2 linked regions of the Prochlorococcus marinus XMU1411 genome follow. The protein of the gene in region 1 binds, or shares a complex with, the protein of each later gene. Links are inferred from orthologs where the notes say so. Each region holds a gene or a part of one and is shown on either strand. Other genes may lie near its edges.

What was found.
Region 2: the proteins of uvrB (region 1) and HA145_RS01625 are in contact, whole or in part, in a crystal structure (PDB 7EGT), measured with the Thermus thermophilus proteins. The link is inferred for Prochlorococcus marinus XMU1411 from one-to-one orthologs. Residues at the interface, in WP_096411307.1 of Thermus thermophilus: Glu23, Leu25, Arg26, Asp27, Gly28, Glu29, Arg30, Phe31, Arg55, Glu326, Asp327, Phe328, Glu379, Ser382, Gln383, His398, Gly400, Arg401; in WP_096412145.1 of Thermus thermophilus: His654, Arg656, Phe657, Gln666, Asp668, Glu669, Lys680, Arg681, Leu682, Ser683, Lys685, Tyr686, Ala687.

The regions. Positions count from the first base shown.
Region 1 is NZ_JAAORI010000006.1:113,029-118,811, reverse strand. What follows is about bases 904-3,834. They hold uvrB (excinuclease ABC subunit UvrB), read left to right. Parts: upstream 904-1,314; coding sequence 1,315-3,354; downstream 3,355-3,834. Other genes in these bases: HA145_RS09190 (aspartate kinase), read right to left, coding at 3,362-3,834; HA145_RS09200 (DUF561 domain-containing protein), read left to right, coding at 904-1,285. In the rest of the region: tRNA lysidine(34) synthetase TilS, read right to left, coding at 1-423; more of HA145_RS09200, read left to right, coding at 509-903; more of HA145_RS09190, read right to left, coding at 3,835-5,122; holA (DNA polymerase III subunit delta), read right to left, coding at 5,162-5,783. UniProt on the Escherichia coli protein: The UvrABC repair system catalyzes the recognition and processing of DNA lesions. A damage recognition complex composed of 2 UvrA and 2 UvrB subunits scans DNA for abnormalities.
Region 2 is NZ_JAAORI010000003.1:2,718-8,572, forward strand. What follows is about bases 1,900-4,974. They hold HA145_RS01625 (UvrD-helicase domain-containing protein), read right to left. Parts: upstream 4,604-4,974; coding sequence 2,195-4,603; downstream 1,900-2,194. Other genes in these bases: HA145_RS01620 (CCA tRNA nucleotidyltransferase), read right to left, coding at 1,900-2,189; HA145_RS01630 (hypothetical protein), read right to left, coding at 4,644-4,856. In the rest of the region: selenide, water dikinase SelD, read left to right, coding at 1-941; more of HA145_RS01620, read right to left, coding at 942-1,899; HA145_RS01635 (R-phycoerythrin subunit beta), read left to right, coding at 5,011-5,523; HA145_RS01640 (phycobiliprotein lyase), read right to left, coding at 5,507-5,855. UniProt on the Escherichia coli protein: A helicase with DNA-dependent ATPase activity. Unwinds DNA duplexes with 3'-5' polarity. Translocates on single-stranded DNA with 3'-5' polarity. Initiates unwinding more efficiently from a nicked substrate than double-stranded DNA.

The DNA of each region.
Region 1 (5,783 bases):
GTGACCAGTTAACAAATAAATATTATGTTTTTGCTGGTTCTTATTTAATAAAGTTTTGGCCCGTTCACATAAATTTTTATATCTCCATTCTCGTGCTTTTTCTTCTGAAGAAATATTTTCTTTATTTGCTTGATCAAAATAGAATGAAATATTTTTATCTTCGCAATAACTTTTTAATTCACGAGCATAGACTGAGGATTTTTCGTGCCACTGATGATCACCATGCCAAACACTAATAGACCAATTATGAATTTTTTTTAGGTCATTAATTAGGGTCAATAAGACCATCGAGTCTTGTCCCCCTGAAACACTTATTAAAATATTCGATCCTTTGGGAATTAATATGTTTTTGCTAAGAATCTCTTTATGAAGCTTATGATGCCACGATGACCAATTTTTCTGAGTTAATTTTTTATCAGACATTTTGTGTTGCTCAGATAATATTTTTTAAAAAATGCACCGTTTTACTAAAACAATGTCACAATCGGGTAATAAATTCATCAAGTAAATGAGTCTGATTAATCTTTTGCCACAAAAAATCAAAGAAGAGTTAAGAAGCAAATCCTTACTCAAAGTTATTTCAGGATTAAATAATTTCGATGCTCAATCGGTGAAAAGAATTGTTGAGGCTGCTTCATTGGGAGGTGCAGATCTTGTCGATATTGCTTGTAAACCTGAACTTGTTGATTTAGCACTTAAGAATTCAACACTACCCGTTTGTGTTAGTTCAGTTGTGCCTCGATCTTTTCAAGATTCTGTAAAAGCAGGAGCATCATTAATTGAGATTGGAAATTACGATACTTTTTATGAAAAAGGGATTAATTTTTCAGATAAAAAAGTTTTAAACATTACAAAAGAGACGAGAGATTTATTGCCTAATGTTCCTTTATCAGTAACTGTTCCTCATACTATGCCTATTGATAAACAAGTTGATCTTGCTGTGAAGCTAGTAGAAGAAGGTGTTGATATTATTCAAACAGAAGGTGGCACCAGTTCTACTCCTTACTCTCCAGGAATTCAAGGCTTTTTTGAAAAATCAGTACCAACTCTTGCAGCTACCTATGCTATTCATCAAGAATTTAAGAAACAATTCCTGAATATACCAATCATGAGTGCCTCTGGATTAAGCCAAGTGACTTGTCCATTAGCAATATCCTCTGGAGCCTCAGCTGTTGGCGTTGGATCTGTAGTTAATAAATTAGATGATTTAATATCAATGATTGCTGTTATAAGAGGCCTAAAAGAATCTTTGAAGAATTCAATAATCGGAGAAAAAATTTCCTAGTATAGCAATATCCTTTAGCTATTAGCTTGATGAACAACTATAAGCTTCAAGCTCCTTACGAACCAAATGGAGATCAACCTGAGGCTATTAAAAAATTAGTTAAAGGCGTTAATAATGGTAAAGAGTTTCAGACTCTTTTAGGAGCTACTGGAACTGGTAAAACATTTACCATTGCGAATGTAATTCAACAAACAGGAAGACCAGCACTTGTATTAGCCCATAACAAAACGTTAGCAGCACAACTATGTAATGAATTAAGGGAATTTTTCCCAAAAAATGCTGTAGAGTATTTCATTTCTTACTACGATTATTATCAACCTGAAGCCTATGTCCCTGTAAGTGATACTTACATAGCAAAAACTGCTTCAATTAATGAAGAGATAGATATGCTCAGGCATTCTGCAACACGCTCCTTGTTTGAGAGAAAAGATGTAATTGTAGTAGCATCTATAAGTTGCATTTATGGTCTGGGTATACCAAGTGAATATTTAAAAGCTGCAGTTAAATTTCAAGTTGGAAAATCTATCAATCTACGTTCTTCTTTAAGATCTCTTGTTGAAAATCAATATACTAGAAATGATATTGAAATTACTAGAGGTAGATTCAGAATTAAAGGCGATGTTTTAGAAATTGGTCCAGCCTATGAAGATAGATTAATAAGAATCGAATTATTTGGTGATGAAGTCGAGGCTATTCGATATGTTGACCCTACTACTGGAGAAATACTTGAAAGTTTAGAACAAGTAAGTGTTTACCCTGCGAAGCATTTTGTTACTCCAAAAGAAAGACTTGAGAGTGCAATCAGTGCAATTAAAAGTGAATTAAAAACTCAACTCGATAAATTTACATACGAAGGAAAATTATTAGAGGCTCAACGTTTAGAACAACGCACAAAATATGATTTAGAAATGCTTAAAGAGGTTGGCTATTGTAATGGGGTTGAGAATTATGCTCGTCATTTATCAGGTAGGGAGGAAGGTTCACCTCCAGAATGCTTAATAGATTACTTTCCTGATGATTGGTTGTTAGTAGTCGATGAGAGTCATGTAACATGTCCTCAACTTCATGCGATGTACAACGGTGATCAATCTAGAAAAAAAGTTTTAATAGATCATGGTTTTAGACTGCCAAGTGCTGCAGATAATAGACCTTTAAAATGTGAAGAGTTTTGGGAAAAATCAAAACAGACATTATTTATAAGTGCAACTCCCGGTCAATGGGAATTAGATCAATGTGATGGTGAATTTATTGAGCAAGTTATAAGACCAACTGGGGTATTAGACCCTGTAATTGATGTAAGACCTAGTGAGGGCCAAATAGAAGATCTTTTATCTGAAATAAGAATTAGAGCTGAAAAAAATCAAAGAGTGCTAGTGACAACGCTTACTAAGAGAATGGCTGAAGATCTAACTGATTTTTTATCTGAAAATAAAGTAAGAGTTAGATATTTGCATTCCGAAATTCATTCAATTGAAAGAATTGAAATTATTCAAGACCTTAGAATGGGCGAATATGATGTTTTGGTAGGAGTTAATTTATTAAGAGAGGGACTTGATCTTCCTGAAGTATCCTTAGTTGCCATTTTAGATGCTGATAAAGAAGGTTTTCTGAGAGCAGAAAGGTCATTAATTCAAACAATAGGAAGAGCTGCAAGACATGTTGAAGGTGTTGCCTTGCTATATGCAGATAACTTCACAGATTCAATGAAAAAAGCAATATCTGAAACTGAAAGAAGAAGAACTATTCAAGAAAAATATAACCAAGTCAATGGTATTACTCCAAAACCTGCAGGCAAAAAAATCGAAAATTCAATATTATCTTTTCTAGAACTTTCCAGAAAATTAGATGCTGGTGGTTTATCTAAAGATTTAATAAATATTGTCAATAACAAAACTGACTCAATTCTAAATTCCAGTGATAACCAATGTTTGCTAGAAGAATTGCCTGACTTAATAGAAAAGTTAGAAATTAAAATGAAAGATGCTGCAAAAGATTTAAATTTTGAAGAAGCAGCAAATTTGCGGGATAGAATCAAAAAATTAAGACAAAAATTGGCAAGAAATAATTAAAAAGAACTTATTTTTCTAATTCGAAATGATTATGAATTGCATTTACTGCTTTGTCACAATCTTTTTCTAAGACAATACATGAAGTTCTGATTTCACTAGTAGCGATCATTTCAATATTGATATTTTGATCAGCCAATGCTCTAAATATTTTTCCAGCTGTTCCAACCTTAAATGCCATTCCTGCTCCAACAGTACTTACTTTGGCTATAGCAGGGCCATCTGCAATGTATGATCCGGGTAATTTTTTTGTTAAAGCCTCAAAAACTAAGTTAGCTTTTTCTCTATCTTGTTTATTCATTGTAAGACTAATATCCTTAGTTTTTAAAGAGGAAATTCTTTCAGACTGCACGATCGTATCGAAAATTAAATTATTTTCAGCTAATGCTAAGCATATCGATGCTGCTACACCTGGACGATCAGGCAGTTTTCGAAAACTTACTTGAACTTGATTTTTATCTAATGCAATTCCTCTTACTTCAGGTTGATCTTGTTTTTCGTTGATTGGATTAACAAATATTTGTGTATCAGATAATTTAAATTTCTCAGCAACAAATCTAATAGCTTTTGGAATATTATTAATTTCAATTACGCAGCTGACTTTAATTTCACTAGTAGCTATTAACCTGACATTTATATTCGCTTGAGATAAAGTATCAAATAAATCAGCTGAAACACTAGGTCTACCCATAATGCCCGCTCCTTGAATACTTAATTTAGTCATGTTTGTTTTTAGATTATATTGTCCTCCTAATTGACTAGTTATAAGTTCACATTGTTCTGTAGTCTTTTTAACTTCTAATTCACTAACAGTAAATGTTATATCGTTATTATTTCCATCATTTGTAGCTTGTATAATTAAATCTACATTAATACTTGCTTCTGAAAGTTTTTCAAATATTTGTGCAGCAATCCCAGGTCTATCAGGAATATTTGAGAGACTGAATACTGCTTGGTTTTCTAATACTTCAAGACTATTTACTGTTTTTGTTAATTCTAAGCTTCCTCTTTTTAGCGGGAGAGGTTGGATTTGACTTTCTAGGAGAGTCCCACTTGAGTCACTTTGGCTTGATTTGACACATAATTTAATTCCATAATTACGAGCGATTTCTACTGCTCGTGGATGCAGAACTGAAGCACCGACACTTGCAAGTTCAAGCATTTCCTCACAGCTAATCTCATCTAAGAGTTTTGCATTAGCAACAATTCTTGGATCAGTAGTAAGAACTCCTGGTACGTCTGTATAAATTTCGCAAGTCTCAGCTCCTAAAGCTGTTGATAAAGCTACTGCTGAAGTATCTGAACCACCTCTACCCAAAGTTGTAATTTCCATTGAACCCGTATGGCTTAATGTTGTTCCTTGAAATCCAGCCACTACAACTACAAAACCCTGATTTATATAATTTTGGATTCTTTCTGTTTTTATATCCAGAATTCTTGCTTTCCCATGAATTGATTCAGTAATAATTCCAACTTGGCTACCTGTCATTGAAATTGCAGGTATTCCGTATTCGTTTAATGCCATTGAGAGAAGAGCTATGGTTACTTGTTCTCCAGTTGAGAGAAGCATATCCAATTCTCTTCGATTAGGATTTTTACTTATTGATTCCGCTAAATAATTTAAATTATCCGTGGTTTGACCCATTGCAGAGACAACCACGACAATTTCATTTCCTGCTTCTTTACTTTGACAAATACTACTTGCAATATTTTTAATTTTTTTAATATCACCTACAGAGGTGCCGCCAAATTTTTTTACAAGTAATGCCATGTTTAAATCATAATGTAAATTCTTAAACTTATAATTTGGTTAACTTAAATTAATTAAACTATCTGTAAAAACATTTATAGGATTATTACCTTGTTTTAGCAATGATTCAATATCTAATAAGTTACTCAATAAATCCATTAAATAATCTTGTGATATGTTCTTTACTTTTTTTCGAATAAAAAAAATTCTTTTTGGATTTGAAATACCTGCAAGAGTACAAATCTTGTCTGCATTATCGTTTCCTGCATTGACTGCTAATTTTATAATTGTATGAATCCTTATTTGACTGATTAAACCTGCATTTAATCTTAAAGCAGGTTCTCCTTTCTGTAAGGAATAATTTATTTCAATTAGGCTTTCATTAATATTTTTTTGTAAGAGAAGATCAATGATTTTGAAAATATTGGATTGATGATCGCAAAATATTTTTTTTGCATCAATACTTGTTAGAAAAAGTTGTGAATTCAAATCACTTGATATTGCAGAAAGGTATGTTTTTGCTTTCGCTAACTCATTTATTAATTTAAAGCTATCATTTCCAACTGAATCAATAATTAATTCAGCTGCATTATTATCAATTTTGATATCCATTGAATTTGCTGCATCTTCTAAGAATCTTTTTTGTCCTTCATAGTCCCAGATTTCTGGTAAAGAAAATGAT
Region 2 (5,855 bases), on another replicon or contig:
AAAGTGTAGATGGATTTCCTGCTTTGGTAAGTGATCCTTGGCTTAATGCAAAAATTACTACTTTGCATGCTTGTTCAGATTTGTGGGCATGCGGAGCAAAACTTTCATCCGCGCAGGCTTTAATTTCATTACCAAAAGTTGAAAGGGAATTTCAGAGTTACCTCTTTTCTCAATCACTTCAAGGTATTAAATCAACAGTTAAGGATCATGGAGGTGAATTACTTGGAGGCCATACTTTCGAGGCAAGAAGTTTAGTAAATAAACCTTATTCATTAGGAATAGATATTTCCTTAACAGTTCAAGGTATTTTAAAAAATGGAGCAAAACCATGGCTTAAATCTGGAATGAATGTTGGAGATATTCTCATGATGTCTAGACCTCTGGGCGTTGGGATTTACTTTGCCGGTCAAATGCAAAATATTAATATGCTCGGTAGTTCTTCTGAAATAATTAATAATTTAGTAAAGAGTCAGCAATATTTGATTGATGAAATTTATCTTTTTCAAAATCAATTTAAAGAATCATTAGTCAATGCTGCGACTGACATTACTGGATATGGATTTATTGGACATCTTAAAGAAATGGTTGAATCATCTAATTTATATAGGCAAAGCAATAATCTTGAGCAACTAAAAGTTTTATTAGATTTATTTGCATTTAAAGCTTATCCTGGAGTATTTGATTTAATAAGAAAAGATGTTAAAAGTACTTTCTTTGAATCTAATAAAGAAATTTTTGACAAAATTTATAAAGTAAATAAGCAAAAAAGAATTATTAATTTTTTAAACGAAAATTCATTAGATCAAGAGACTTTTAACGAGAGAATATCATTACTATTAGATCCTCAAACATGTGGACCCTTGTTGATTAGTTGCAATCGTAAATATGAAAATGTTCTAAAGGATAAGTGGTACAAGGTTGGAGAAGTTGTAAAAATGTAATTAATTTCTATTTAATTTGTCAATTTCCAAATATCTTAATCTTTTGATTTCCTTACCCATCTCCTTCCCTGGATCCCATCCTTCCTTTTTTAATATTTCTCCATCTTTTTTTGATTTTATGAATTTGTAAATAAATAACCACTTAAAAAATCTATGCCAGTATGGTCCTCCATCACAAATTAATAATTTGACTGTCTCATCATTAAGGTTTCTGTCCTCAATAAATTCTGTCCAACTTGATGGAGAAAAATGATTAAATTTTTTTTGGTTTGTATTTAATATCTTTTTAATATTTAAATAATCTTCTAATATTTTTATCTCACTATTATTTACCAAAAATCTTTGACATGCTTTTTCTAAATCTTCTGAATCTTTTAATAAGTAGAGCATATGATTTCCCTTTAACTTCTTGATCCAATTTAGTCCTCTTAAAAACCTTTTATCGACTTTAATATTTTCATTTAAGATTGAGATAATTTCCCATTTATGAATTATCGAAATTACATTAGTCAAATTATCGTGTTTGCATATTTCAGCTAGTTCCATCCTTATTCGTATACCTATTGCAGGAGGGTAAATCATTTTCTGATGAGTTTTTGTACTTTTCCATGGCCATTGTCTAACTGTTTCTTGAGATTGTTTGAGGGAATTATTTGAAATATTGAAATTTAACCTTGAAGCATATTTTGCACATCTAATTAATCTACTTGGATCATCTGAAATACTATTACTGTGAAGTAAGTTCAACTTTTTACTTTTTATATCAGAAATTCCGCCATAAAGATCATAGATTTTCCTTGTCGAGACCTCGAAAGCTATTGAATTTATCGTGAAATCTCTCCTCTTAAGATCCTCTTCAATAGTACTATTAGTTACTGTGGGATTTAAGCCAGGAGCAGTATAAATTTCTTTTCTCGCAGAAGCAATATCAATTTTATAGTCATTAATATTTATTTCTACTGTGTTGTATATATTAAATTCCTTGATTAAACATAAATCTACATTTACAATATTTTTTTTGATAAATTTTGCCAGAGAAATAGAGGATCCTTCAATAATAAGATCAATATCTACAGGTTTAGAAAATAATTTTTTGTGGAATTTACTAATTAATAAATCTCTTAAATAACCCCCAACAAAAGCTACTTTAGTATTGTTATTAGATTCTATGTATTTAACAATTAGGTTATATAGATTAAATGGAGTTTTGATTAATTCCCCTTGGATGTAATCAGAGATATCGTTCATGAGTTTTAACTTACATAACGAATTGGAGCTAATCTGGGATCTAGAATTTTACTTCCTTTATCACCAAATTTTACTGCTAAAGATATTTTTTCCCCACTCCCAAAAATATGTATGATTTCACCTTTCCCAAACTTTGAGTGAATTAGCTTATCTCCAACTATCCAGCTTTTTCCTTTACTGGGACCTGAATATAATTTCCTTACTGCATTTATTGGTTTGTTAACAAATTCATTTGGATTGTTTCGATCAACTCTAGTTAAACGATCAAGATGCCAATCTCTTCTAATTGAAGCACCACCAGTTTGTGGTAATTCGCCATCCATTAAATCTTCAGGTATTTCTGAGAGAAATATTGAAGGAATTGTTGCTTCACGCATTCCACCCCATAATCTTCTTTCTCTGGCATGACTTAAGAAAACTCTTTCTTTAGCTCTAGTAATACCTACATAGCATAATCTTCTTTCCTCTTCAAGAAGTGAGGGAGTATCTATTGATCTATGGCTAGGGAATAGACCTTGTTCTAGCCCAGTGATAAAAACATTTTGAAATTCTAAACCTTTACTATTATGCAGAGTCATAAGAGTTACAGAGTTTGGGTTATTTTTCTTCGTATCATTATCAGTTGTTAAGGCTGCTGTAGAGAGAAATCCCTCTACATCTCCACTTTCTGTTTCTTCTTCATATTGAGTAGCTGCATTAATTAGTTCTTGTAAGTTATTTCTTCTATCTTCAGATTCTTCCGTCCCACTAGATAACAAGTCACTTAAATAACCACTTTTTTCTAATATAAGTTGTAGTAGTTGAGCGGGCCCTGAATTTTCTAGGTAACACAGTAGATCATTCATAACTTCAGTAAATTTATTAATTCCTTTTGATGATCGGCCTACTGTTTCTTCAAGACTTTGCTTATCATTAAGAACCTCCCATAATGGGATATTTAACCTATTAGATAGTTCATTAAGTTTTTGAATAGTAGTCTTACCAATCCCTCTTCTAGGAACATTTATGATTCGTAAAAGACTAACGTTATCTGAAGAATTAACCAGAACTTTCAAATATGCTATTGCATCTTTAATTTCTCTTCTATCATAAAAACGCAATCCTCCAAAAATTGTATAAGGAATGCGCCACCTTACAAGAGATTCTTCTAATACTCTTGACTGAGCTCTGGTTCGATATAATATTGCAAAATTTTTCCAAATTGGGTTTTGATTATTGTTATTGAGTGATTTTATTTTATTGGTGATTGCTTCTGCTTCGGAAATTTCATCATCACAGCTGAGTAAAGTTAAAAGTTCCCCTTTTTCTTTAGTAGCCTTTAAAACTTTGTCAATTCTTTCAGAGTTGTTTTCAATTAGTGAGTTTGCAGCATCAAGAATATTAGAAGATGACCTATAATTTTCTTCTAATTTAATTAAAGATGATTTTGTATTGTCGTTGATTGAAGTTTTAAAATCTTCTTGAAAACCAATTAAAATTCTGAAGTCAGCTGCTCTGAAACTATAAATACTTTGATCAGCATCCCCAACTACAAAAATTGACCGATCTTCCCAATTGAAGAATTTTTTTGGGTCAGTATTACCAGCAGTAATTAATTTTATAAGTTCATATTGTGTTCTATTTGTATCTTGATATTCGTCAACTAAAATATGTTTAAATCTTTTGTGCCAGTAATCTCTGACTATATCATTTTGCCTCAATAAGAAAACCGGCAAAAGTAGGAGATCATCAAAGTCTAAAGAATTATTTTTTGAGAGAGAAATTCTATATCTCTTGTAGGCTTCTGCAACTGTTTTATCAAAATTATTATCTGCTTTCTCTAAAAGATCATTAGAAGTTAAGCATTGATTTTTAGCATTACTTATTAATCTCTTAATCTTTTTGGGATCATATCTTTTTGGGTCAAGATTCATATCTTGACTGATAATTTCTTTTACTAATGTTTGAGAATCTGTTTCATCATAAATTGAAAATCGCCTTGTCCATTTTAGGCCTTCTGGATCAGTATATTTTTCAATATCGTATCTCAGAAGTCTTGAGAATAAAGAATGAAAAGTACCGATCCAAAGATTTTGAAGTCTCTCTTGATGAACGTTTGATCTTAATTGATTTTGATCAATTTCTTTGAGAGTTGTCCAAGGCTGACCAAATTGATTTAAAGCTAATTCTTGGGCTAGAAGAACCTCTAATCTTGCTTTCATTTCTTTAGCAGCTTTGTTAGTGAAAGTGACAGCGAGAATGTTATAGGGATCTATAGAGTTATTTTCAATAAGATTTGCAATTCTGTGTGTAAGAGCCTTAGTTTTCCCGCTACCTGCACCTGCCACAACTAATAATGGCCCATAAACATGTTTTACTGCTTGAAGTTGCTCATTATTTAAAGATTTAAAAAGAAAATTGTTGGTTTGAGGCACTTTTGGAAGGGTTTTTCAAAAATAAGACTTTACTATGAGGTTAAGATTCCGTTTCTAGGTCTTCTAAAGCTTTTTTTAAATTTATAAGTTCATTATTGTTATTAATTATTTCTTCAAATTTATTTTGAGGCATCCTTAATTTAATACTTCGGTCAAGAATTTCTTTTTCCAATCTCTTTTTGTAAGAGGAAATAAGTTTCTTTGATAATTTTAAATCTTGTTGATCCAAAACTTTATTAAAACGTAAGTTCATACTAGCGGAAAAAAATTTTTTATTTGAACTATTTCAACTATCACTTTGGAATAAAGTTATTAATTAAGAAGCGTTGCGTTAATTTTGAAATTGTATTGTTTTTACTAGCTTTGTACTATTCTAAGATTCGAACTTTAAATTTTTAACTTTAGGAATGTCAGTTTCAAAGAATAATCAACTAATGTCTGCTGATAGGAAATTAAATGATTTAAGTAATATAAAAGAATTTATTAATAGTGCAAACTCAAGATTAGATTCAATAACCTCAATAACCAATAATTCGCATGCAATTGCGGCAGACGCTGTAACAGCAATGATTTGCGAAAATCAAGATTCAGTTAATACAAAAATATCTTTAAATACAACTAACAAGATGTCCGTTTGTTTAAGAGATGGAGAAATAATCCTAAGGATTGTTGCTTATCTTTTAATTTCTAATGACGAATCAGTTTTAGAAAAAAGTTGTTTGAAGGATCTTAAAAATACTTATCTTGCTCTTGGGGTGCCTTTAAGAAATGCAAGAAGAGTTATTGAATTAATGCGAGATGCAACAATCTCTGATTTAAATTCTACAGTTAATAATATGCAGGTAACCAAAAGCTTCCTTCCTGACTTAATTTCTGAAACAGAGTTTCAATTTGAAAGGATAATTAATCTTTTAAACTAGCTAAATTTCTTATTTCAGAAGTATGGGAAGTCTGTATTACTGAGTTATTTTCAATATTTCTAATAATGGAAAATCTGGATCTTATATGAGTGGATAAAAAAGAAACTCTTTCTTCAGAAACTGTTGATTTGTAAAAAGTTTTAATGTGTAAATTATTTTGTTCATCAACGAAATAACTTGATGATGAAATAAAAGATTCTGTATAACCTTTATTTCGTAAGACAATTCCTGAATTTTCATTTTTGGGTAAAAATATCAATAAAGTTTCATCTCCCTCATTTATATCATTTTCTTCCCAATCACTAATAGATTGCCATTTTATAGAAATAGCT